Regions from separate parts of the Blastococcus sp. SYSU DS0541 genome, predicted to be linked through region 1. Evidence: riboswitches for the same ligand, from Rfam matches in the RefSeq annotation. Region 1 holds a riboswitch; each other region holds the start of a gene.
The links. Region 1 has a riboswitch for cyclic di-AMP ahead of ACI794_RS11840 (C40 family peptidase). Riboswitches for the same ligand answer to the same signal wherever they lie in the genome.

Region 1 (5,092 bases):
GGCGGGCACCTGTACGCCTCGGCGTGGAGCATCGCCGGCTTCCTGGGCATGCCCTCGGCCGGTGAGATCCAGCGGGTCGGCCAGGGCGCCTTCACGGCAGCGACCCCCTGATCCGGCGGTAGGACCGCGAGGGCGGTCGGGGTGCCCGCGGGCTCCCCGGCCGCCCTCCCGGCCGCCGGGGTGGGATCAGGGGAAGCCGGCGTGCGGGACGGTGACCTCCGTCGACACCAGCACCGCCTCCCGCGCCGGTGCGCGGGTGTGCTCGTAGAAGTCGGGGGCGCAGCACAGCAGCAGCGTCCGGCCGTCCTCGCCACCGAGCGCGCAGGCGTAGGTGCCCAGGCCGTCCGGGGCGGCGACCTCGTCGACCACCTGCCCGCCCGGCGCGACCCGCAGCACCCGCGAGCCGAAGCCGTCGGCCACCCAGACGTGCCCCTCGGCGTCCAGCGTGCAACCGTCCGGGGCGACGACGACCTGGCCCATCAGCTCCTCGATCGAGCCGCCCACCGGCTCCGGGCCGAACTCCACCCACGTGCGCCGCGGGCCCAGCGAGCCGTCGGCGGCGACGTCGAAGGCCGAGAAGCGGTTGCCCCAGGTCTCGCCGACGATCAGCGTCCCGCCGTCGGGGGTGATGACCGAGCCGTTCGGGAAGCGCAACCCCTCGGCGACGACGGTCACCGTGCCGTCGGGGTCGACCCGCTTGAGCGACGCCGCCGCCGGCGCGCCGCCGCCCATCAGGTCGAAGCCGAAGTCGCCGACGTACGCCCGGCCGACGCCGTCGACCACCATGTCGTTGAGGTAGCCGCCGCAGACCCCGGAGAGGTCGGCGTGGGTGGACACCTGGCCGTCGGCGACCCGCAGCAGCCGCTGGTCCTTCATCGACACCACGAGCAGCGAGCCGTCGGGGAGCCAGCCCAGCCCCGAGGGCTGGTTCTCCACCTCGAGGACGACGGTCTCCGGGCTCCCCGGCGTCACCCGGCTCACCGTGTGCCGGTAGAAGTCCGACGCCCACCACTGCCCGTCGTGCCACCGCGGACCCTCGAAGAAGGAGCCGCCCTCCAGCACCGTCCGGAACGCTCGATCAGCCATGCCGCCGGACGCTACGACCATCCGGGCGGGCGCACGAGCCCGCCACCTCCCGTTTTCCGCCGCGGCGGGCTGGGCACGGGTCCGGGCATGGCCACGGAAGACGCGCACCGGTGAGCGTCCGGAACCTCCTCGAGCGGGCGGTGAGCCGGGTCGAGCGGATGGAGGTGCTGGACGCGCCGAGCTACCAGGTCGAGCACGGGATCTCGCTGACCTTCCTGCTGGCGGGCCGCTACGCCCGCCCGCTGCAGGACCTGCTGCACGGCGTCTGGTTCGGCCACCCCCTGCACCCGTTCCTCGTCACCGTGCCGATCGGCGCCTGGGGTGCGGCCGCGCTGCTCGACGGGCTCGACGCCACCGGCCGCGGCGGCCCGGGTACCGGCCAGGCGGCGCGCACGGTCGTCGGGTTCGGGATCGCCGGCGCGGTGGGCGCCGCCGCGACCGGCATGACCGACTGGCAGCACGCCCACGACGAGGCGCGCCGCGTCGGTCTGGTGCACGCCGCGCTCAACAGCACCGCGCTCGCGCTGCAGACGTGGTCGTTCGTGGACCGGGGGCGTGGGCGCGCGGTGCGGGCCCGGGTCACCGCCGCCGCGGGCTACGCGATCGTCCTGGCCAGCGGCTACCTGGGCGGTGCGCTCTCCTACCGGCACCGGCTGGGTGTCGACCACTCCGCGGCCGGCCGGTCGCCCCGCCGGTTCACGCCGGTCGCCCGCCTCGCCGACCTCCCCGACGGCGAGCCGTTCGGCGTCGACGCAGACGGTGTGCCGGTGGTGCTGATCCGCACCGAGGACGAGGTGCGCGCGCTGGGCGGGCGCTGCCCGCACCTGGGCGGCCCCATGGCGGAGGGGTGGCTGCACCGGGACGAGCTGGTGTGCCCGTGGCACGGGTCGCGGTTCGACCTCGACACCGGGGAGCCGGCGCAGGGGCCGTCCACGGCGCCGCTGCCCTGCTACGACACCCGCGTCCGCGACGGCGCGGTGGAGGTGCGGCGGCGGGCCCGCTGGCGCACCCCGACGGCCGTGACCACGGTGGAGGAGGCGTCCCGGTGAAGGCCGACGAGGTATTGATCGCGCACCACGACGTGCTGCGCGGGCTGCTGCGCGAGCTGGCGGAGACGACCGAGGGGCAGGCCGCCCGCCGGGAGGAGCTCCGGGACGAGTTCCTGCGCGAGATCGAGATCCACGCCCAGATCGAGGACGAGCTCTTCTACCCCGCCGTCCCCGACGTCTCCCCGTTGCTGGCCCTCGCGCACGCCGAGCACCGGCAGATCGACGACCAGGTCGCCACCGTCATGCGCATGGACGTCACCGACCCGGAGTTCGCCACCGAGGTGCGCATGCTGGAGAAGACGGTGCGCCACCACACGATGGAGGAGGAGGAGCGGATGTTCCCCCAGTCGCACGCGCTGGGGGAGCAGCGCCTCGAGGAGCTCGGTGAGCAGCTGCGCGCGCGGAAGCAGGAGCTGGCCGAGTCCGGCGGGATGCGGCTGATCATCCGGCTCAAGCGCGCCACCCTGCGCCACCTGTAGCCGCGCGGCGGGCCCCCGGTCGTGCGCGGACGACCTGGGACCCGCCGTCGCAGGCGCTCAGACGATGCGGCGCGCGGTGTTGTAGCCCCACATGCTGTCGACGGGCACGACCGCGACCGGGTTGCCGAAGGTCGAGGAGTGCACCATCAGGCCGTCGCCGATGTACATGCCGACGTGGCCGACCGGGTCGTAGAAGAAGATCAGGTCGCCGGGCTGCAGGGAGGCCCGGTCCACGTAGTGGCCGGCGGTCGACTGGGCGCGGGAGGTCCGCGGGATCTCGATGCCCGCCGCCTGGTAGGCCGACCAGGTGAGACCGGAGCAGTCGTAGCCCCCCGGGCCGGTGCCGCCCCAGATGTAGGGCTTCCCCTGCTGCGCCAGCGCCGTGTCGACGGCGACCTGCGCGGCGTGGTTGGGGGCGACGGCGGTGGTGGTGACGACGGTGCCGGTGCCGCCGCCGCCGTCACCGGTGGAGGCGGTGGCGGTGAACGGGGTGAGGGCGATCCCCGCACCGGTGAGGAGCGCGAGCGCCGCTCCGCGGAGCGAGCGACGGGTGGTGGTCGTACGAGTGGTCGTCATGGACGACGGTTTCTCCTGTTCTCCGACAACCGCCTACCGGGTGAGCTGACGGGTTCGGGCGGGGAACGCGCCCGGCGCCCCGGACAGGCCGGTGGCGCTTCACCCCACTACTGCGGTGGGTCCCCGGTCCGGGCTCCGGCGTGCGCCGGCGCCCGGTTCGGCGGTGTCCGTCCGGGTGTCACCGGGGGCGGTGACGGGGGAGCCCGGCCGGACCGGCGACGACGCTAGGTCGGTCACGGAAAGGTCACAAAGCGGCCGACACGCCACCCGTGGGGGTCGCGGGGCGGAGTCCGCGCGGGGCTCCGGACCGCGACTCGCGAGCCGACCACGGGAGATCCGTCGGCCCCGGACGGGCCGCCTCGGCACCGGGTTACCGACCGTGTGCGGCCCTGTACTTCTCCGGACAGCGGCGCTCCTGCACTCTGCGTGCTCGGCCACTCCGACCTCGTAGCCAATTCCTCAGCCGACGTCGCAGCCGCACAGGCAGTCCTCGACGTGCACCGGCCGGCCGCTCCGGTCGTCGAGCTCGTGGCATGCCGGTGGGCACGCGCACGACCAGCCGTCGTCGAGGTGCCGGAAGGCTCCCGACTCGAATCGCCGCCGGAGCTCCTCCTGCCGCCGTCGGGCGGCGGCCGCCCGACGGGCCGCGGTGCGCTCCTCCGGGGAGTCGCCGGGCCGGGGGACGAGGTGGTCGTCCGGGCGGTCGCGCTCGCGGTCGGCGGGGTCCACCCAGGGGCATCGACGGTCGAAGGTGTACGTCGGTCGTGGTCGCCGGGGCTGGTGCTCCCACCGCGAGGCGCGCTCCTCGCTCAGCATCGTGTCGAGATGGGCGGGGAACCGTCGGCCGACCCTGTCGCGGACCGTGCCCGCCGCCATGCCCGCGACCGGTCGTCCCGCGTCATCGAGCAGGCCGAGCCGGAGGCCGGCAAGCGCCGCGGCGGCCGCGAGCATCCCGGCGTCCATGCCACGGTCACCGGATTCCACGGCCGCCACCGTGGACTTGGAGACGCCCAACCGAGCCGCCAGTTCCCGCTGGGACAGGTCCGCCCGGCGGCGGATCCGCCGCACCAGACCGCACAGGTCGAACTCCGCCGGCCCACCGTCGTCGGTCACCGGCCGAGCCTCTCCACCGGAGGCGGTGCGGCACGACCCCTGGTGTCCATCTGTGGACAGTCGCCCTCTGCCCACACCGGCGGGGCAGAGGGCGACTGTGCCCACTCCGGCGGGGCAGAGGGCGACTGCGCCGGGGAGGTTTGGGTGGCGCGCTCACTCTCTGCCCACTCCGGCGGGGCAGAGGGCGACTGTGCCAGCGAGGTGTCGGTCGGGCGCTCACTCTCTGCCCACTCCGGCGGGGCAGAAGGCGACGTTCTCCGGCGAACCTGTGCGGGCTGAGCGGCGGAGCACCCGGCCGCGGTGACCGGGGCCACAGTGGCGTCCGGGGCGCGTGCGAGCATCCCCGGGTGGCCCGCCTGCTCATCGCCAACCGCGGCGAGATCGCCGTCCGCATCGCCCGCGCCGCCGCCGCCGAGGGGCTGGCCTCGGTGGCCGTCACCGCCGCCGACGAGCCCGACGCCGCGCACCTGGCGGCCGCCGACGAGGTGCACGTCCTCCCCGGCAGCGGCCCGGCCGCCTACCTCGACGCCGCGGCGATCGTGCAGGCGGCGGTCGCCACCGGATGCGACCTCGTCCACCCCGGCTACGGCTTCCTCTCCGAGACCCCCGACCTGACCCGTGCGTGCGCGCAGGCCGGCCGCGCCGTCGTCGGGCCGAGCGCCGAGGACCTGGCCGTGCTGGGCGACAAGTCGCTCACCCGCGCACGGGCAGCGAAGGCCGGCGTGCCCGTCCTGCGCGCGGCCGACGGGGACGCGGCGGCGGTCGCCGACCTGCTCGACGAGGTCGGCG
Region 2 (5,092 bases), on a different contig from region 1:
ATGGCGCTGTCCTTGGGGGAGCCGCCCGTCGTCTCCAGGTCCACCACGACGAACGTCACCTGGGCCAGCGGCGTCCCGACCTCCTCGATCGAGACCTGCTGGTAGCGCGGCGGCGCGGGAGAGGGTGGCACGGGGCGGACGCTAGGTCGGGGTGCTGACACTCCGGGGGACGCGCGCCGGGCCCGGCCCCCCCAAGGGCGGGGGGTCGGAGGCCGCCCGACCAGGGGGCCGGGGGTGCTCACCCCGCCGATCACCTGGCGTTCCGCCGCCCGGGCGGGTCACCATGCACTCCCAGCGCCCGTCGCCCCGCGCGACCGGCCCGTCCCTCGGAGGTGGTCGGCGATGCCCGCGCGCTACTGGTCGCGCCCGCCCGGCCCGGTCCGCCGGCGGGTGGCGCTCGCGACGCTGGCCGCGTGCGCCCTCGTGCTGCTGCCGGGTGCGCCGGTCGCCGCCGCGCCGAGCGACCAGCCGGGCGGCACGTCGGGCGTGCTGGAGAGCCGCGACCTCGACCACCTGCAGCGGCGGGCCGCGGAGGTGCAGGACGACCTGCGGGCCCGCCAGGCGGAGGTCGTCGCGGCGCGCGAGGCGCTCGCGGAGGCGCAGCGGTCGGTGGACGAGGCGAAGGCGGTGCTCGACGACGCCCAGGGCGTGCTGGCCGGGCACCAGCGCGAGGTGGCCGGTTACGCCGCCGCCGTCTACCGGGACGGCGGCTCCGTCACGGCTCTCACCCTGCTCCTCAACGGCGGGGACCCCGGAGAGGTCCTGTCCGGCATGGGCTTCCTCGAGGTGGTCGACGCCCACGCGGCCCAGGTCATCGGCGTCGCCGAGAGCCACCGGCGCAGCGCGCTCGACCGGCGGGAGCACGCCCAGGCCGCCCTCGACCGGGCCCAGGTGCGGGCCGACGAGGTGGCGGCGCGGGTGGCCGATCTGGAGGCGGCCGCCGAGGCGGTCACCGCGGAGCTCGGCGACGTGCTCGCCGTCGTCGACGGCCAGCTCGCGGCGCTGCAGCGGGAGCAGACGACGGTCAACGAGCAGACGGCGGCCAGCTGGCAGGCCTACGTCGACCAGCTCCGCGCGGCCGGGCTGGCGGAGGTGCCCGCCGCCGCGTTGCAGGACCCCGAGCTGGCCCTGCCCGACCGGCTGGTGCCGGTGGCTGCGAGCGGGGGCGGCGCCCAGCGCGGGGTCGCCCAGCTGCCCGGTCGCCCGACCTCGATGCTCGTCCTCCCGATGGAGACGCTGACGGCGGTCGGCGGGGCGATGGAGGCGCTCGGGCAGCCGTACGCGCCCGGGACGGCAGGGCCCGACTCCTGGGACTGCGGCGCCCTGGTGCAGGTGGCCTACGGCCGGACCGGGCTGTCCCTGCCCGCGACGCAGGGCGACCTGTTCGCCCGCACCGTGCCGGTGGACCCCGCCGACGTGCTCCCCGGCGACCTGGTCTTCCTGGGCTCGCCGGAGGGCGGGCTGGGGCACGTGGGCATCGCCCTCGACACGCGGACCATGGTCACCGCGGACGCCCGGGCCGGCGCCGTCGTCGTGCGGACGCTGCCGGGCGACCAGGTGATGGGGATCGGTCGCCCGGTCCTCGGCCAGCGGGCCCGCGTCCCCGTCCCGGAGCCGGCCGCGGGGGCGTTGCGGAGCGAGTGCGGCAACACCGTCTACCCGCCCAGCTACGACGGCGGCCGGGCCTGGGGCGGCTACCCGAACGGCCTGATACCGCCGAGCGCGATGTGCCCCCTGGGGGTGGGCGGGCACTCGCTGAGGTGCGACGCGGCCGCGGCCTACCGGGCCATGGCGACGGCCTACGAGGCCGCCTTCGGCCGCCCGCTGTGCATCACCGACTCGTACCGCACCTATGCGTCACAGGTGCGGCTGTACGGGGAGAAGCCGGCGCTGGCCGCCGTGCCGGGCACGAGCAACCACGGTTGGGGCCTGGCGGTCGACCTGTGCGGTGGCGTGCAGTCCTTCGGGACGCCGCAGTACGCGTGGATGGAGGCCAACGCCGGCCGGTTCGGCTACCTGCACCCGACCTGGGCCGACCAGGGGAACGGGCGCGAGGAGCCCTGGCACTGGGAGTACGCCGGCACCTGATGCACCCGTTCCCTGGTCGCGCGGCCGGAAATGTCGGTGACCCCTCCTAGCGTGCGCAGCGACTCACGGAGGAGAAGAAGCGATGCTGATCGACTGCGACACCTGCACTGCCCGCGGGACCGGCTGCGCCGACTGCGTCGTCACCGTGCTGCTCGGCGCCCCGCCGGGTTGGCAGGGGGTCGACCCGGTCGTCGTGCCCATGACCGGGCGGGCGGCCCGTGGTGGTCCCGCCGTGGCCGCCGAGGACGTCGTCGTCCCGCCGCCGGGGGTGGTGGTGGAGTTCGACGAGGTCGAGCGCCGGGCCGTGCGGGCGCTCGCCGAGGGCGGCCTGGTGCCCCCGCTGCGTCACCCGAACGGGGCCGGCGGTCACGACGGCGAGCGGTCCCGCGGACGGCGCACGGGCTGACGTCCCGGACCGCGCCGACCGGGGCTTCTGCCCCGCAGCGGAGCCTCCGACGGGGAGGCGCGCCGCTGACCTGGGGATCTCCCTCACGCCGGGTTCCTCCAGTGATCATTTGTCACGCAGGTATCACGATCGTTAGGGTTCACGCCGTTCGGCCGGGTGGTCGTCATCCGTCGATGGATGGCCTCGACCGGACACCGCCTAATCACCGCACGGCGCGCACCACCGGCGCCGGAGGTGTACCGGGGACCCACCGCAGTTCTGGGGTGAGTTCTCCCGCAGCCGGCCCGCCGGTGCGCGGGGGATAGGGCCAGTCTTCCCAGCCCGAACCCGTCAGCTAACTCGGTCGGCGGTTGCAGAGGAAGAACGGAGAGCCGCCGCACGTGGCGACCCCTCACGCACTGCTGACGCACGCCCCCGAACAGCTCGGCACCGCCGACCGGTGCAGCTCCTCCCGCGCCCGTCGCTCCGGGCCCCTCCGCTCCGGATTGCTGGTCACCGCCGCCGCGGCCATGACCGTCACCTTCCTCCCGGGCACGGCGTCGGCCGTCCCCGGCACGGCCGACGCGGTCGCCGCCCAGGTGGCCCGGGCCAGCCACGAGCTCGAGGTCGTCTCCGAGGAGCTCAACGAGGCCAAGGTCGTCCTCGCCGGCCACCAGCGCGACGCGGAGGCCGCGAGCGAGGCCACCGCCGAGGCGGAGGCCCGGCTCGGTTCCCTCGACGGGCACATCCGCCGGCTGGCCCGCAGCGCCTACACCGGCAGCGGCATGTCGCCGCTCGACGTCCTGCTGACCAGCGACTCGGCCGACCAGCTCGTCGACCAGCTGGGCACCCTCGACGCGATCGCCGGGCACACCAACGACGTGCTCACCGAGGTGTCGCAGGCCGCCGAGGACGCCGAGGAGTCCCGCGAGGCAGCCGAGAAGGCCGCCGCGGACGCCCAGCGGACGGTGGAGGAGATCGCCGCCCGGCAGGAGGAGCTGGAGGCGAAGATCGCCGAGTACCAGCGCCGCTACGAGGAGCTCACCGCGCCGCAGCGGGAGCAGGTGGCGCAGGCGCACGGCGGGGCCGGCCTCCCGGCGCCCAGCGGCGTCGTCGCGCCGAGCTCGGCGGCCCAGGCCGCGGTGAACGCCGCGCTGGCCCAGCTCGGCGACCCGTACGTCTGGGGCGCCGGCGGGCCCAACGCCTTCGACTGCTCCGGCCTGACCTCCTACGCCTACGCCGCGGCGGGCGTGACGCTCCCGCACTCGAGCCGGTCGCAGAGCCAGATGGGCAAGCCCGTCTCGCGCAGCGAGCTGCAGCCCGGTGACCTGGTGTTCTTCTACAGCCCGGTCAGCCACGTCGGCATGTACATCGGCAACGGGCAGATGGTGCACGCCTCGACCTCCGGCCAGCCGGTGAAGGTGGCGAGCCTGGATTCGATGGGCAACTACAACGGAGCCCGTCGCATCGCCGGCTGACCGCCACCCGACCTCTGTCGGCCGGCCTGTCCGGAGGCGAGGACGACGGCGTCGGCTCACTAGGATCGGCCGGGTGAGCGTTCGCCGGGCCGCCCTGGTGGCCGCGGCCCTCCTCGGGATCGCCGTCGTCGTCGTGATCGCCGTCCGCACCCCGTGGACCGTCCTGCCGGAGCCGCCCGGCGGCTACACCGAGCCCGACCCCACCGCCGGCCTCGACCCGGCCCGGATCGAGCGCGCCGAGGCGTTCGCGGCCGCGCTGCGGCCGGCGTCGCTGGTCTCCCTGCTGCTGAGCCTGGGGGTGTCGGCGGTGCTCGGCCTGACCCCGCTGGGCGCCCGATTGATGCAGGCCGTCGCGGCGCGGGTGGGCGACCGGTGGTTCGTCCAGGTGCTGGTGGGGGTGCCGGTCCTCCTGCTGCTGGGGCGCCTGGCCACCCTGCCGCTCTCGGCCTACGCCGAGTCGGTGCGCACCCGCTACGGCCTCTCCACCCGCGGGTGGTGGCTCTGGCTGCGCGACGTCGCGGTCTCCCTGGCGATCAGCGTGGCGTTGACCGTGGTCGTGGTGCTGGCGTTCCTCTGGCTGGTTCGCCGGGCCCCGCGCACGTGGTGGGCGTGGGCGGGGGCGGCCGTCTCCGGCCTGGTGGTCGCCGGCTCGTTCCTGTACCCGGTGGTCATCGAGCCGGCGTTCAGCACCTTCGATCCCCTGCCGGCGGGGGAGCTGCGCAGCGACCTCCTGGCGCTCGCGGAGCAGAACGGCACCCCGGTGCAGGACGTGCTGGTCTCCGACGCGTCCCGGCGGACGACGGCGCTCAACGCCTACGTCTCCGGCTTCGGGTCCACCCGGCGCATCGTGGTCTACGACACGCTCCTCGGGGAGCTGCCCGACGCGGAGATCGAGTCGATCGTCGCCCACGAACTGGGGCACGTCGCGGCCGACGACGTCCTGACCGGCACGCTCATGGGGGCGCTGGGTGCGGGCGCGGCGACCGCGCTGCTCGGCTGGCTGCTGACCTGGGCACCGCTGCTGCGCCGGGCCGGGGCCGAGCGGCCCGGTGACCCGCGGGTCGTGCCGCTGCTGCTGTTCCTCGTCGCCGTCGGCGGCCTGCTCGGCACACCGGTGCAGAACTTGGTGTCCCGGCAGATC
Region 3 (5,092 bases), on a different contig from region 1:
GTAGGGCCTGCGCCGTGGGCGCGCACCAGGGCATGGCCGAGGCCGGTCGGGACGTCGTCGCCGGCATGGTGCTGGAGGCGTGGGACGTCTTCCTGGCCCAGGCGGAGTCGGTGGACCTCGACCGCTCCTCACGCCTGCCGGGGTGGCGGGCGCACGAGATCTGCGTGCACCTGGGCTGCTGGGACGACCACGCCGCCCTGCGCGACCTCGTCGCCTCGGCGCGGGCCGGCGCGACCGGGACGCCGCCGGACCCGGACGCGGTGAACGCGCGGGTGACCGCAGCCCACCGCGGCGCCTCGCGGGAGGAGGTGCTGGCCGCGGTGCGCCGCAACCGCGAGGCGACCGCCCGGTACCTGGCCGAGGAGCCCGTGGAGCTCGACACCGCGCCCGCGGTCTCCGTCGTCGGCCGGCTGCCGCTGCTCAGCGTCGTCCTCGGCCAGGCGTACGAGCTCGCCGTCCACGGGCTGGACCTGGTCTCCTGCGGCGCGGAACCGCCGCCCACCTCGGTGCTGCAGTCGGGGCTGGCGGCGCTGACGGACGTCACCGGCGCCCTCGCGGCCTCGACCGGCATCTCCGGGCGGGTCAGCCTGGTCACGCCCGACGGCGGCTGGGGGTTCACCTCGGCGGGCGGCGGGTGGGAGGTGCGCCGGGTGCCGGCCGGGGTCGTCGAGGGGCCGGCCGTCGAGGCCGCCGCCGCCCTTCTGCTCGATGCCGCGTCCGGGCGGGTCAACCCCGTCCCGGCGGCGGCCCGCCGCAGGCTGAAGGTGCACGACGTGCCGGGCCTGCTGCAGCTGGCGCCGATCGTGCAGCAGGTGCCGGGCATCCCGGGCGGACCGATCCTGCAGCTGGCCGCCCGCACCGTCGGTGGCGCCGGCGGCGTGCTCGGGCGGCTGTTCGGCCGCGGTTAGGCGTTGCCGCGCGCGAGCCGCGTCGTCCGGCCCCGGCACCACCAGGCGATGCCGGCAGCGAGCGCGACGAGGGCGCAGACGGTGCCCGGGACGACGACGGAAGCGCCCAGGTGGGCCAGGAGCACGCCGGCCGAGGCGCCGACGCCGACCTGCAGCACCGTGCTCGGGACCAGCCCCACGGCCGTGGCGGCCACGAAGGGCACCAGCTGGACACCCGCCAGGCCGGCCCCGTAGTTGACGCCGACGAAGGGCACGACCGGCACCAGCCGGGTGACCAGCACCGCAGCGAACGAGCGCCCCGCGACCAACCGGTCCAGGCGCGGCCCGGCCAGCCGGGCGACGGCCGGGCGCCCCAGCCCACGGGCGAGCCCGAACGCCAGGACGGCGGCGAGCAGCCCGCCGGCGAACGCCACGGCCAGCCCCGCCGCCAGCCCGAAGACCGCGCCGAGCAGGGCCGAGACGACCGACCGCGGCACCGGCGCCAGCAGCACGAGCGCCACGGCGCCCACCAGCACCGGCCAGGCGGCGACGCCGGCGCCCGCCACGGCCGCCCGCAGGTGGTCCGCCGACGGCAGGTCCAGCGTCAGCGCCGCTGTCGCACCGCCGACCAGCAGGACGCCGAGGACGGCTGCCCGCAGCCAGGTCCGATCCACCGCCGTCCGCACGCCCCGATCCTGCCGCACGGGGCGCGCGGGACCGGTCAGCTGCAGCTGCCGCCCAGGGAGATGCCGCGCTGCGCCAGCCACGGGACGGGGTTCGTCCGGTCGGCGTAGAGGCCGCCGCGGTGCACCTCGAAGTGCAGGTGCGGACCGGTGGACTGGCCGCGGTTGCCGACCTCGGCGATCTGCTGCCCGCCGCTGACGACCTGCCCCGGTGACACGAAGAACTGGTTCACGTGCCCGTAGACGGTGATGACCCCGTCGTGGTGCTGGATCGCGACGGCGAGCCCGAAGCCGCTGGCCGGCCCGGCCTGCAGCACCACGCCCGGCTCGGGCGTGTAGATCGGGGTGCCGATCGGCGCGGCGATGTCCACGCCGAGGTGCATCGTGCCCCAGCGCGCCCCGTAGCAGGAGGTGACCCGGCCCTGGGTGAGCGCGGCACCGCTACCACCCGGCGCGGCCGCCACCGTCATGACCGCGGCCTGCTCCGCCGCCTGCGCGGCGTCGTACGCGCGGGCGGCGTCCTCGGCGCCCCTGACCTCGAGCAGCCGGATCTCCGCGTCCCGCAGCTGCTGGTCCAGGCTGGCCTTCTCCGCGGTCAAGGCGTCGAACTCGGACTGCGCCGCGGCGAGCAGACGGTCGGCCTCCGCCTGGGCCTCCTGCGCCGTGCGGGCGGCGGCGTCGCGCTCGGCGACGGCGGCCTTGGCCTCCTGGTCGAGCCGTGCCTCGCGCGCCTCGGCGATCCGCAGCTCCTCCAGGACCCGGGCGCGGTCCTCGCCGAGCAGATCCAGCGTCGCGGCCTGCTGCAGCAGCTCACCCGGGCCCTCGGCGTGCAGGACCATCTCGAGCTCGGTGAACGCCTCGTCGCTGCCCATGTAGGCCTCCCGGCCCAGGGTGGCGACGTCGTCCTGGGTGCGGCCGACGGCCTCCCGGACGGCGGCGAGCTCGGCGGCGATCGCGTCGGCGTGCTGCCTGGCGCGGTCGAGCTCGGCCTGGGCGGTGAGCACGGCGCCGCTGGCCTCCTCGGCCTGCAGCGTCATCTGCTGCAGCCGCTCCTCGGCCTCGCGGACGCGCTGCTCGATCGTCGCGACCTCGGCGGCGACGCGGTCGTGCTCGCTCTGCGCTCCACTCGGGGCCGCCGACGAGGACTGCGTCCCGATCAGGGACAGGGCCAGCAGCGCGGTGAGGGCGATGGTCGCCCGGCCGGCGGCGCGGCGTGGTCGCCGCAGGCTGCGGCGCAGGTGGTGCATGGTCGCCAAGGCGACGGTCTCCGTTCCTCGGTCCGCCTACCAGGTCAGCTGACGGGTTCGGGCCGGAACGTGCCCTACCAGCCTGCCCGTGGAGGCGCAGGCGGGATTCACCCCAGAGAACATGGGTCCCCGGTCCCCGCGGCGGTCAGACCGCGGAGTTCGGCGGGGCCCGCCCGAGCCCCCGGGTTCGGGAGCGGGATCGGGTGGGCCGCGAGAGACGGTACAAGCTAAACCTGGATATGTCACAGGCGCATAACGAACCATCTCGGTCCGCCACTCGGGTCCCGAGTCGCGACGCGGGTGACGTACCGGCGTCTGGCAGGCTGCTAGAGCCGGGGCGGTAGCTCAGCCGGTCAGAGCATGGGACTCATAATCCCTGGGTCGTGGGTTCGAGCCCCACCCGCCCCACTCGGCGCCCTCTGGGCGAGGCCCGGACATGAGGAGTGTCACGTTCCCGGGTCGTGCGGTTCGGGGTCCGCCGTCCCGGGCTCGTCGCCGAGCAGTGCCGCGGCGCGCGGGTGCCACGCCGAGCCGCCGGCCGCGACGGCCCGGATGTGACCGGAGAGCTCGGCGGGATCGTCGTCCTTCAGCAGGTAGCCGGCTGCGCCGATCGCCCGGGCCTCGCGGACGCTGGCCGGGTCGAGGCCGCCGGTGAGGAAGACGATGCGGACCTCCGGGTGAGCGGTCCGCACACCACGGGCCGCCGTCAGGCCGTCCATCACGGGCATCTGCAGATCCAGGAGCAGGACGTCGGGGCGCAGCTGCCGCACGGCGTCGGCGACCTCCGTCCCGTCCGCGCACTGCCCGACCACGGCGATGCCGCCGGCCGCCTCGAGCAGCTCGGTGAGCGCTTCCCGCAGGAAGGGGTGGTCGTCCACGACCACCACCCGGATCTCGGACACCTCTCGTCCCGCCTTCCGTGCCCCCCGTGCGTCACGGAACGCGCGGACCGCGTGCGCCCCTTCCCGGCTGCCGTGCAGGGCCGTGCCGCGCCCGGTCGCCGTCACCGGCCTCCCTCCGCGCCCGACGGATCCGCACAGCGTCATGGCACCGGAGCGGTGGCGCATGGTCCCCCCTCTGGTCACGCCCCCGCCTCCCGTCCGCCCCGCGCCGGAGGCTCTCTGACTGATACGCGGCAGGACGCGGTGCATGACGCGACGCATGACGCGGCACCGGTCGGTCCCGCGCTGGAAGAGGCGCGGATCCCTGGTGCATGACGCGGGATCCGCGCCTCGTCACGTCGTCCTGGACCTGCGCGTCATGCGGTGCGCGTCGCCGCGTCCTCACCGGTGCACGGGGAACCGGCAGGAATTCGAGGTGTGCCATGACCACGGACCAGCATGCGCGCGTCAGGTCCGCGGGACTCCAGGACGGGCCGCCCCAGCGCCAGGAGCGGCTCCGGCGGCTCGCGCGGATGCGACGGGCGGCCGGGCACCTGGTGACCGCCGAGATCCTCGAACGCCGCGCCGATCAGGCCACGAGCCCGGTGCTGGCGTCGCTGCTGCGCGAGCGCGCCGGTGAGCGACGCTCGCTGGGAGAGCGGCTCCTCGCGCCCCCGGCTGAAGCCCGGCCCGAGCCGTGCGCGGGAGGGGAGGCGGTGCGCGTCCGCCGGTTGTAGCGTCCGGCCCATGGCAGCCGCGGGGCCGGCTGGCTCCGAGGAGGAGCGACCGGGGTCGGTCGAGTTCATGGCGCTCGTGCCGCTCGTCCGGCGGATCGTCGCGTCCCGGGTCCGGGACGCCGCCACCGTGGACGACCTGGTGCAGGAGACGCTGGCCCGCGTGCTGGCCGCGGCCGGACGGATCGAGCCGGGGATGCTCGAGCCCTACGCGATCGTCACCGCGCGCAACGTCGTCACCTCGCTGTGGCGGGAGCAGGACCGGCAGCGGCGGAACCAGCACCGCGTCGTCGACCTCCACCCCTCCGCCGCACCGGACGAGGACGTGCTGGCGCGCGAGGACCGGGACGCCGTGAGCGCCGCGCTGCGCCGGCTCGGCGACCGGGAGCGGGTCACCCTGCTGGCCCACGAGGTGGCCGGGCAGGACACCCGCTCGCTCGCTGCCGAGCTCGGCTCGACGGCCGGCGCGGTGGCCGCCCAGCTCAACCGCACGCGGGCACGGCTGCGCGTGGAGTACCTGCTGGCCCTGGAGACGGCCGACCCGCCGACGGACCGGTGCCGGCCGGTGCTGCTCGCCCTCTCCAGCGGCGACCGGCGCCGGCAGCGGGAGATCGACGCGGCGAGGCACCTGCTCGGGTGCGACTTCTGCGCCGGGCTGAG
Region 4 (5,092 bases), on a different contig from region 1:
GATCACCGAGGTCGAGGCGCTCGCGACCCTCAGCCGGCGGGAGCTCAGCGCCGTCGCGGGCCTCGGCCCCGGGCTGGTGGCCGCGATCCGGGCCGTCGTCCCCGAGCCGCCCGCCCGGCTGCGGGGCGCCGACGACCGGCCCGGTGCGGCGGCGCGGGACGGCGAGGGACCGGTGGCGCCGGTCATCCCGTCGTTCGAGTCGCTGCGGGGGCCGCGGCGCCGGTCGGCGGTCGACCTCCTGCTGCCCGGGGCCCCGGAGCGGCGGGAGGCCCGGGAGCAACAGGCCGTCCCCTCCCCGCCCCCCGCGCCGCCCCGGCCCGTCGCCCCCGCCGGCCGCTCCACGCCGGGCGGGGCCGGGGACCCTCCCGCCGTCCGCCCGCCCGACTACGCCGACCTGCTCCGCCTGGGCGTGCACGTCGCCCGCGCGGTCCTGGTCCTGCCGGCGCGCTGCCTGCACCGGCTGCTCGGCCGGGGCGCCCCGCCGACCCCGTAGGCCCGGGGCGCGGGTGGAGCGGGTCCTGCTCCGGCGCAGCGGTGAGGCGGTGGAGGCCGTCGAGCTCGACGCGGACGGGGCGACCGGCGCGCGGCTGGACCGGGCGGCGCTGGCCGGGTACGTGCGTCGGCGCGAGACGGGCCCCGCGCCGGTCCGCTGGGTGTGGGACGACACCACCCGCTGGTACCCGGCGCTGCTCGCGGCCGGGGTCCGGGTGGAGCGGTGCAGCGACCTGCGGCTGGGCCACGCGATCCTGCGGCGGTCGCCGTTCGCCGCCCGGGAGCTGCTGGCCGGGGAGGACACCCCGGGCTGGGACGCGCTGGCGCCCGGCCCGCCGCCGGAGTCGGCCCTGTTCCCGCTGGCCGACCCCGCCGACCTCCTCGACCCGCTGGCCGAGCACCGGCGCCAGCAGGCGACCGTGGCCGCCTCGCCGGAACGGGACCGGCTCGCCCTGCTGCTGGCCGCGGAGTCCTCCGGTGCGCTGGTCGCGGCCGAGCTCGCGCACACCGGGCTGCCGTGGCGCACCGACGTGCACGAGCGCCTGCTGACCGGCCTGCTCGGTCCGCGCCCGTCGGCCGGTGCTCGCCCGGCGGTCCTCGAGCGGCTGCTGGGCGAGGTCCGGAGGTCGTTCGGGGCGCCCGCGCTCAACCCCGACTCGCCCGGCGAGCTGCTGCGGGTCCTGCAGCACGCCGGGCTGCCGATCGCCGATACCCGGTCCTGGACGCTGGAGCAGCTGGACCACCCCGGCATCCCGGCCCTCCTGGAGTACCGGAAGCTGTCCCGGCTGCTCGCGGCCAACGGGTGGGCGTGGCTGGACACCTGGGTGCGCGACGGCCGGTTCCGCGCGGTCTTCGTCCCCGGTGGGGTGGTGACCGGGCGGTGGGCGTCCTCCGGGGGTGGGGCGCTCTCGGTGCCCACCGTCGTCCGGCCAGCGGCGGTCGCCGACCAGGGGTGGCGGTTCGTCGTCGCCGACGTCGCCCAGCTGGAGCCGCGGGTGCTGGCGGGGATGAGCGGGGACGGGGCCATGGCCGAGGCGGCGCGGGCCGCCGACCTCTACGCGGGGATGGTCGCCGCGGGCACCGTGGCCACCCGGGCCGACGCCAAGCTCGGCATCCTCGGCGCGATGTACGGCGGCACCCGGGGTGAGAGCGGGCGCATGATGCCCCGGCTGGCGCGCCGCTACCCCCGCGCCATCGGGCTGGTGGAGGACGCCGCCCGCGCCGGGGAGTGCGGCGAGGTGGTGCACACCCTGCTCGGCCGGGGGTCGCCGCGGCCCGGGGCGTGGCCGCACGAGGAAGGGGACCGGGCCCGCCGCGCCTGGGGCCGGTTCACCCGCAACTTCGTCGTCCAGGGCACGGGCGCGGAGTGGGCGCTGTGCTGGCTGGCCGACCTCCGCAACCGGCTGTGGCGGCTCGGGGACGGCGACACCGTCGGCGCGCGGCCGCACCTGGTGTTCTTCCTCCACGACGAGGTGGTGGTGCACACGCCCGAGCACCTGGCCGACGAGGTGGCCGAGGCGGTCCGCGCCGCCGCGGCGACCGCCGGGCGGCTGCTGTTCGGCGCCTTTCCCGTCGACTTCCCGCTCGACGTCGCCGTCGTGCGGTCCTGGGCGGACGCCGGCTGACGCGCGCCCGCGCTACACCACCGACCGGGCCGGCGGCCCACCGCGACACACGTCACGTCCTGGAAATCGGCGCCTGCGGATTGTCACGACTGCATAACGACGGTTACGGTGGCTGGGCCCGGCCGGTCGTTCTCTCCCCGCCAGGGGAGGTCCGCCGGGCGCCGCCGAGCCGTCCTCCGGGACGGGCCGGGGACCCACCGCAGCACTGGGGTGAATCGCGCGCCGGCCACGTGACGGCGCGGGTAGGGCGACTTCCTGCGCCCGAATCCGTCAGCTAACCCGGTAGGCGGCACCACGGAAGAAACGGAGAGCCGCCCCGAATGGCGCGCCCCTGCACCGCCGCACGACCCTGCGCCCGCCGGCACCGCCGCCTCCGGGCCCGTCCGCGGATCTGATCGCACGCGCCGCCCGGCGCCCCGCCGGTCGCCCGCCGACCCGCACCGGCCTCCCCGCCGCTGCGTGCCGGCCCCGCGACCCGCGCCCGGGCCCGCTGTCCGCATCCTCCGCGGTCCGCCGTCACCGGCCGACCGCGCCCCACACCCCGGAGCACCCGAACACCATGGACCCCCGCACCACCACCGGCCGACGCGGCCGGCTCGCCCTCCACCGCCCGCCGGCGTCCGTCCGCCGGCCGGCCCTCTACCTCGCCGTCGCGGTCGCCGGCGCCGTCCTGGTCAACGGCCTCGTCGGTACCGACCCCGCCGTCCAGGCCGGGGCCACCACCTCCGAGTCCGTCAGCGTCGCCCAGGAGCTGGGCCTCTCCGCGCAGTCGGGCCCCGTCGACGTCACCGAGGACCTCCAGGCGCTGGAGGACCTGGCGGCCAGCCGCAGCACGCGCGAGGCCGACCAGGCCGCCGCGCAGCAGGCCCAGGCCGCCGCCGACCAGGCGGAGCTGGACCGGCAGAAGGCGGAGGCGGAGGCCGTGGCCCGCGCCGAGGCCGAGAAGAAGGCGGCCGAGGAGGCCGCGGCGGCGGAGGCCGCGGCGGCCGAGCAGGCCCACGAGCACGCCCCGGCGGCCCCGGCCAGCCCGACGCAGCAGGCGCGGGCGGCAGCCACCGCCGCCGCCTCGGTGGCGGCCTCCGCCGTCGCCCGCATCACCAACAGCTCCGGCAGCGTGCGCCCGCAGGTCCAGGCCGCGGCCGACGCCGTGGTCAGCAACGTGCCCGGCGCCGCGGGGATCACCCTGGGCGGCACCCGGCCCAGCGCCGCCGACCCGGGCGGGCACCCCTCGGGGCTGGCGCTGGACTACATGGTGATGTCGAACGCCGCCCTCGGGGACGCCATCGTCGAGTACCACCGCGCGCACTGGGCCGAGCTCGGCGTGGACTACCTCATCTGGGAGCAGCGGATGCTCTCCTCGCCGGGCGGCTCCTGGCAGGCCATGGAGGACCGCGGCAGCGGCACGGCGAACCACTTCGACCACGTGCACGTCAACTACAACTGAGCACTCCCGCAGCGGCTCCCAGGTGACCCGGCGGATCCCGGCCGGGTGCCTGCGTGCTGTCCCTCTCGGAGCGGATCCCCGCGGCCGGTAGGGCGGTCGGCCCGGCCGACCGCCGCTTGCAACCTCGTCGGGCGTGTCGCGGTTCAGGCCCCCTCGTGGTGGGCACCCATGAGAGGCGCACGGGCACGCGAGGACGCACGGGGTGGACCTCGCGAGCACCGACACGAGGAGATTCGGGAGATTCGGGAGTGACCACGGCCGGAACCAGCCGACGATGCCTGGACGGCCGCTACCAGCTCCACGAGCTCATCGCCGTCGGTGGCATGGGCGAGGTCTGGCGGGCCAGTGACCAGCAGCTCCACCGGACGGTGGCGGTCAAGGTGCTCCGCAGCGAGTACGCCGACGACCCCGTCTTCGTCGCCCGCTTCCGCGCCGAGGCCCGCCACGCGGCCGGGTTGAGCCACCCGAACATCGCCGCCGTCCTCGACTACGGGGAGACGACGGCCCCGGACACGGGCGAGCACCTGGCCTACCTGGTGATGGAGCTGGTCGAGGGCACGTCGCTCTCGGCGCGGCTGGCCGAGGAGGGCTCGCTGGACACCCGGGCCACGCTGGCGCTGCTGCGGCAGGCGGCCGCGGGCCTGGCCGAGGCGCACCGCGCCGGCGTGGTGCACCGCGACGTGAAGCCGGCCAACATCCTGCTCGGCCCGGACGACACGGTGAAGCTCACCGACTTCGGCATCTCGTGGTCGGCGGGGAGCGCCCCGATCACCGGAACCGGCCAGGTCGTGGGCACCGCCCAGTACATGTCGCCCGAGCAGGCGCGGGGGGAGCACGTCAGCCCGGCCAGCGACGTCTACGCCCTCGGCCTGGTCGGCTACGAGTCCCTCACCGGGCACCCCGCCTTCGACGGCGACAACCCGGTCACCGTCGCGCTCAAGCAGGTGCAGGAGGCCCCCGAGCCCCTCCCTGCGGAGCTGCCGCCGGACGTCCGCGCCCTCATCGACGCCGCCCTGGTCAAGGACCCCGACGAGCGCCCGCGCGACGGCGGGGCCTTCCTCGCCGCGATCGAGGAGACGATCCGGCGGCCGTCCGGCGAGGCCCCGACGCAGTCGGTGGTGGCGGCGCCGGTGCAGCGTGAGCGCCGGGCGGAGCGCGCGCGCAAGGCGGCCGCGAGGCGCCGGCCCGCCCGGGTGACCCGTCCGGAGCCCGGACCATCCGCCCGCCGTCCGCTCGTCGCGGTGCTGCTGCCGCTGGTGGCCCTGCTCCTGCTCGGCGCGGGTGCGGTGGCTCTCGTCTCCGGACCTGGGCCGGACACCACCGCCTCGGACTCCTCGGCCGGCGTGGTCTTGCACAGCGAGGACTACCTCGGCCGCCCCGCCGCGGAGGTCGCGGCCGAGCTCGGCGCCCTCGGCCTCACCGTCCGGCAGGTGGAGGACCCGACTCGGGAGCGCGCCCCCGGCACGGTGACCGGCCTCGACCCGGTGGTCACCCTGCTCCGCCCGGGTGACGTGGTCCGCCTCTCCGTCGC

Region 2: it holds a riboswitch for cyclic di-AMP, as region 1 does, so the genes downstream of both, ACI794_RS12345 (NlpC/P60 family protein) here and ACI794_RS11840 (C40 family peptidase) in region 1, are expected to answer to the same signal.
Region 3: it holds a riboswitch for cyclic di-AMP, as region 1 does, so the genes downstream of both, ACI794_RS15375 (peptidoglycan DD-metalloendopeptidase family protein) here and ACI794_RS11840 (C40 family peptidase) in region 1, are expected to answer to the same signal.
Region 4: it holds a riboswitch for cyclic di-AMP, as region 1 does, so the genes downstream of both, ACI794_RS16365 (hypothetical protein) here and ACI794_RS11840 (C40 family peptidase) in region 1, are expected to answer to the same signal.

Annotation. Positions count from the first base shown of each region.
Region 1 covers NZ_JBJHAD010000009.1:86,399-91,490, forward strand. Annotated here, with positions in the region: gene ACI794_RS11820 (ScyD/ScyE family protein) at 1-111, shown strand, start outside; gene ACI794_RS11825 (SMP-30/gluconolactonase/LRE family protein) at 187-1,086, opposite strand; gene ACI794_RS11830 (Rieske 2Fe-2S domain-containing protein) at 1,197-2,135, shown strand; gene ACI794_RS11835 (hemerythrin domain-containing protein) at 2,132-2,614, shown strand; gene ACI794_RS11840 (C40 family peptidase) at 2,672-3,190, opposite strand; cyclic di-AMP (ydaO/yuaA leader) riboswitch at 3,206-3,363, opposite strand; gene ACI794_RS11845 (helix-turn-helix domain-containing protein) at 3,650-4,303, opposite strand; gene ACI794_RS11850 (carboxyl transferase domain-containing protein) at 4,651-5,092, shown strand, end outside.
Region 2 covers NZ_JBJHAD010000010.1:22,215-27,306, forward strand. Annotated here, with positions in the region: gene ACI794_RS12330 (DEDD exonuclease domain-containing protein) at 1-131, opposite strand, end outside; gene ACI794_RS12335 (D-alanyl-D-alanine carboxypeptidase family protein) at 343-2,088, shown strand; gene ACI794_RS12340 (hypothetical protein) at 2,171-2,494, shown strand; cyclic di-AMP (ydaO/yuaA leader) riboswitch at 2,711-2,858, shown strand; gene ACI794_RS12345 (NlpC/P60 family protein) at 2,875-3,951, shown strand; gene ACI794_RS12350 (M48 family metallopeptidase) at 4,025-5,092, shown strand, end outside.
Region 3 covers NZ_JBJHAD010000014.1:80,212-85,303, reverse strand. Annotated here, with positions in the region: gene ACI794_RS15385 (maleylpyruvate isomerase N-terminal domain-containing protein) at 15-908, shown strand; gene ACI794_RS15380 (TVP38/TMEM64 family protein) at 905-1,573, opposite strand; gene ACI794_RS15375 (peptidoglycan DD-metalloendopeptidase family protein) at 1,609-2,817, opposite strand; cyclic di-AMP (ydaO/yuaA leader) riboswitch at 2,851-2,982, opposite strand; tRNA gene ACI794_RS15370 (tRNA-Ile) at 3,152-3,225, shown strand; gene ACI794_RS15365 (response regulator) at 3,264-3,719, opposite strand; gene ACI794_RS15360 (hypothetical protein) at 4,142-4,435, shown strand; gene ACI794_RS15355 (sigma-70 family RNA polymerase sigma factor) at 4,446-5,092, shown strand, end outside.
Region 4 covers NZ_JBJHAD010000016.1:35,176-40,267, forward strand. Annotated here, with positions in the region: gene ACI794_RS16355 (DNA-directed RNA polymerase subunit alpha C-terminal domain-containing protein) at 1-493, shown strand, start outside; gene ACI794_RS16360 (bifunctional 3'-5' exonuclease/DNA polymerase) at 507-2,117, shown strand; cyclic di-AMP (ydaO/yuaA leader) riboswitch at 2,280-2,406, shown strand; gene ACI794_RS16365 (hypothetical protein) at 2,677-3,561, shown strand; gene ACI794_RS16370 (protein kinase domain-containing protein) at 3,810-5,092, shown strand, end outside.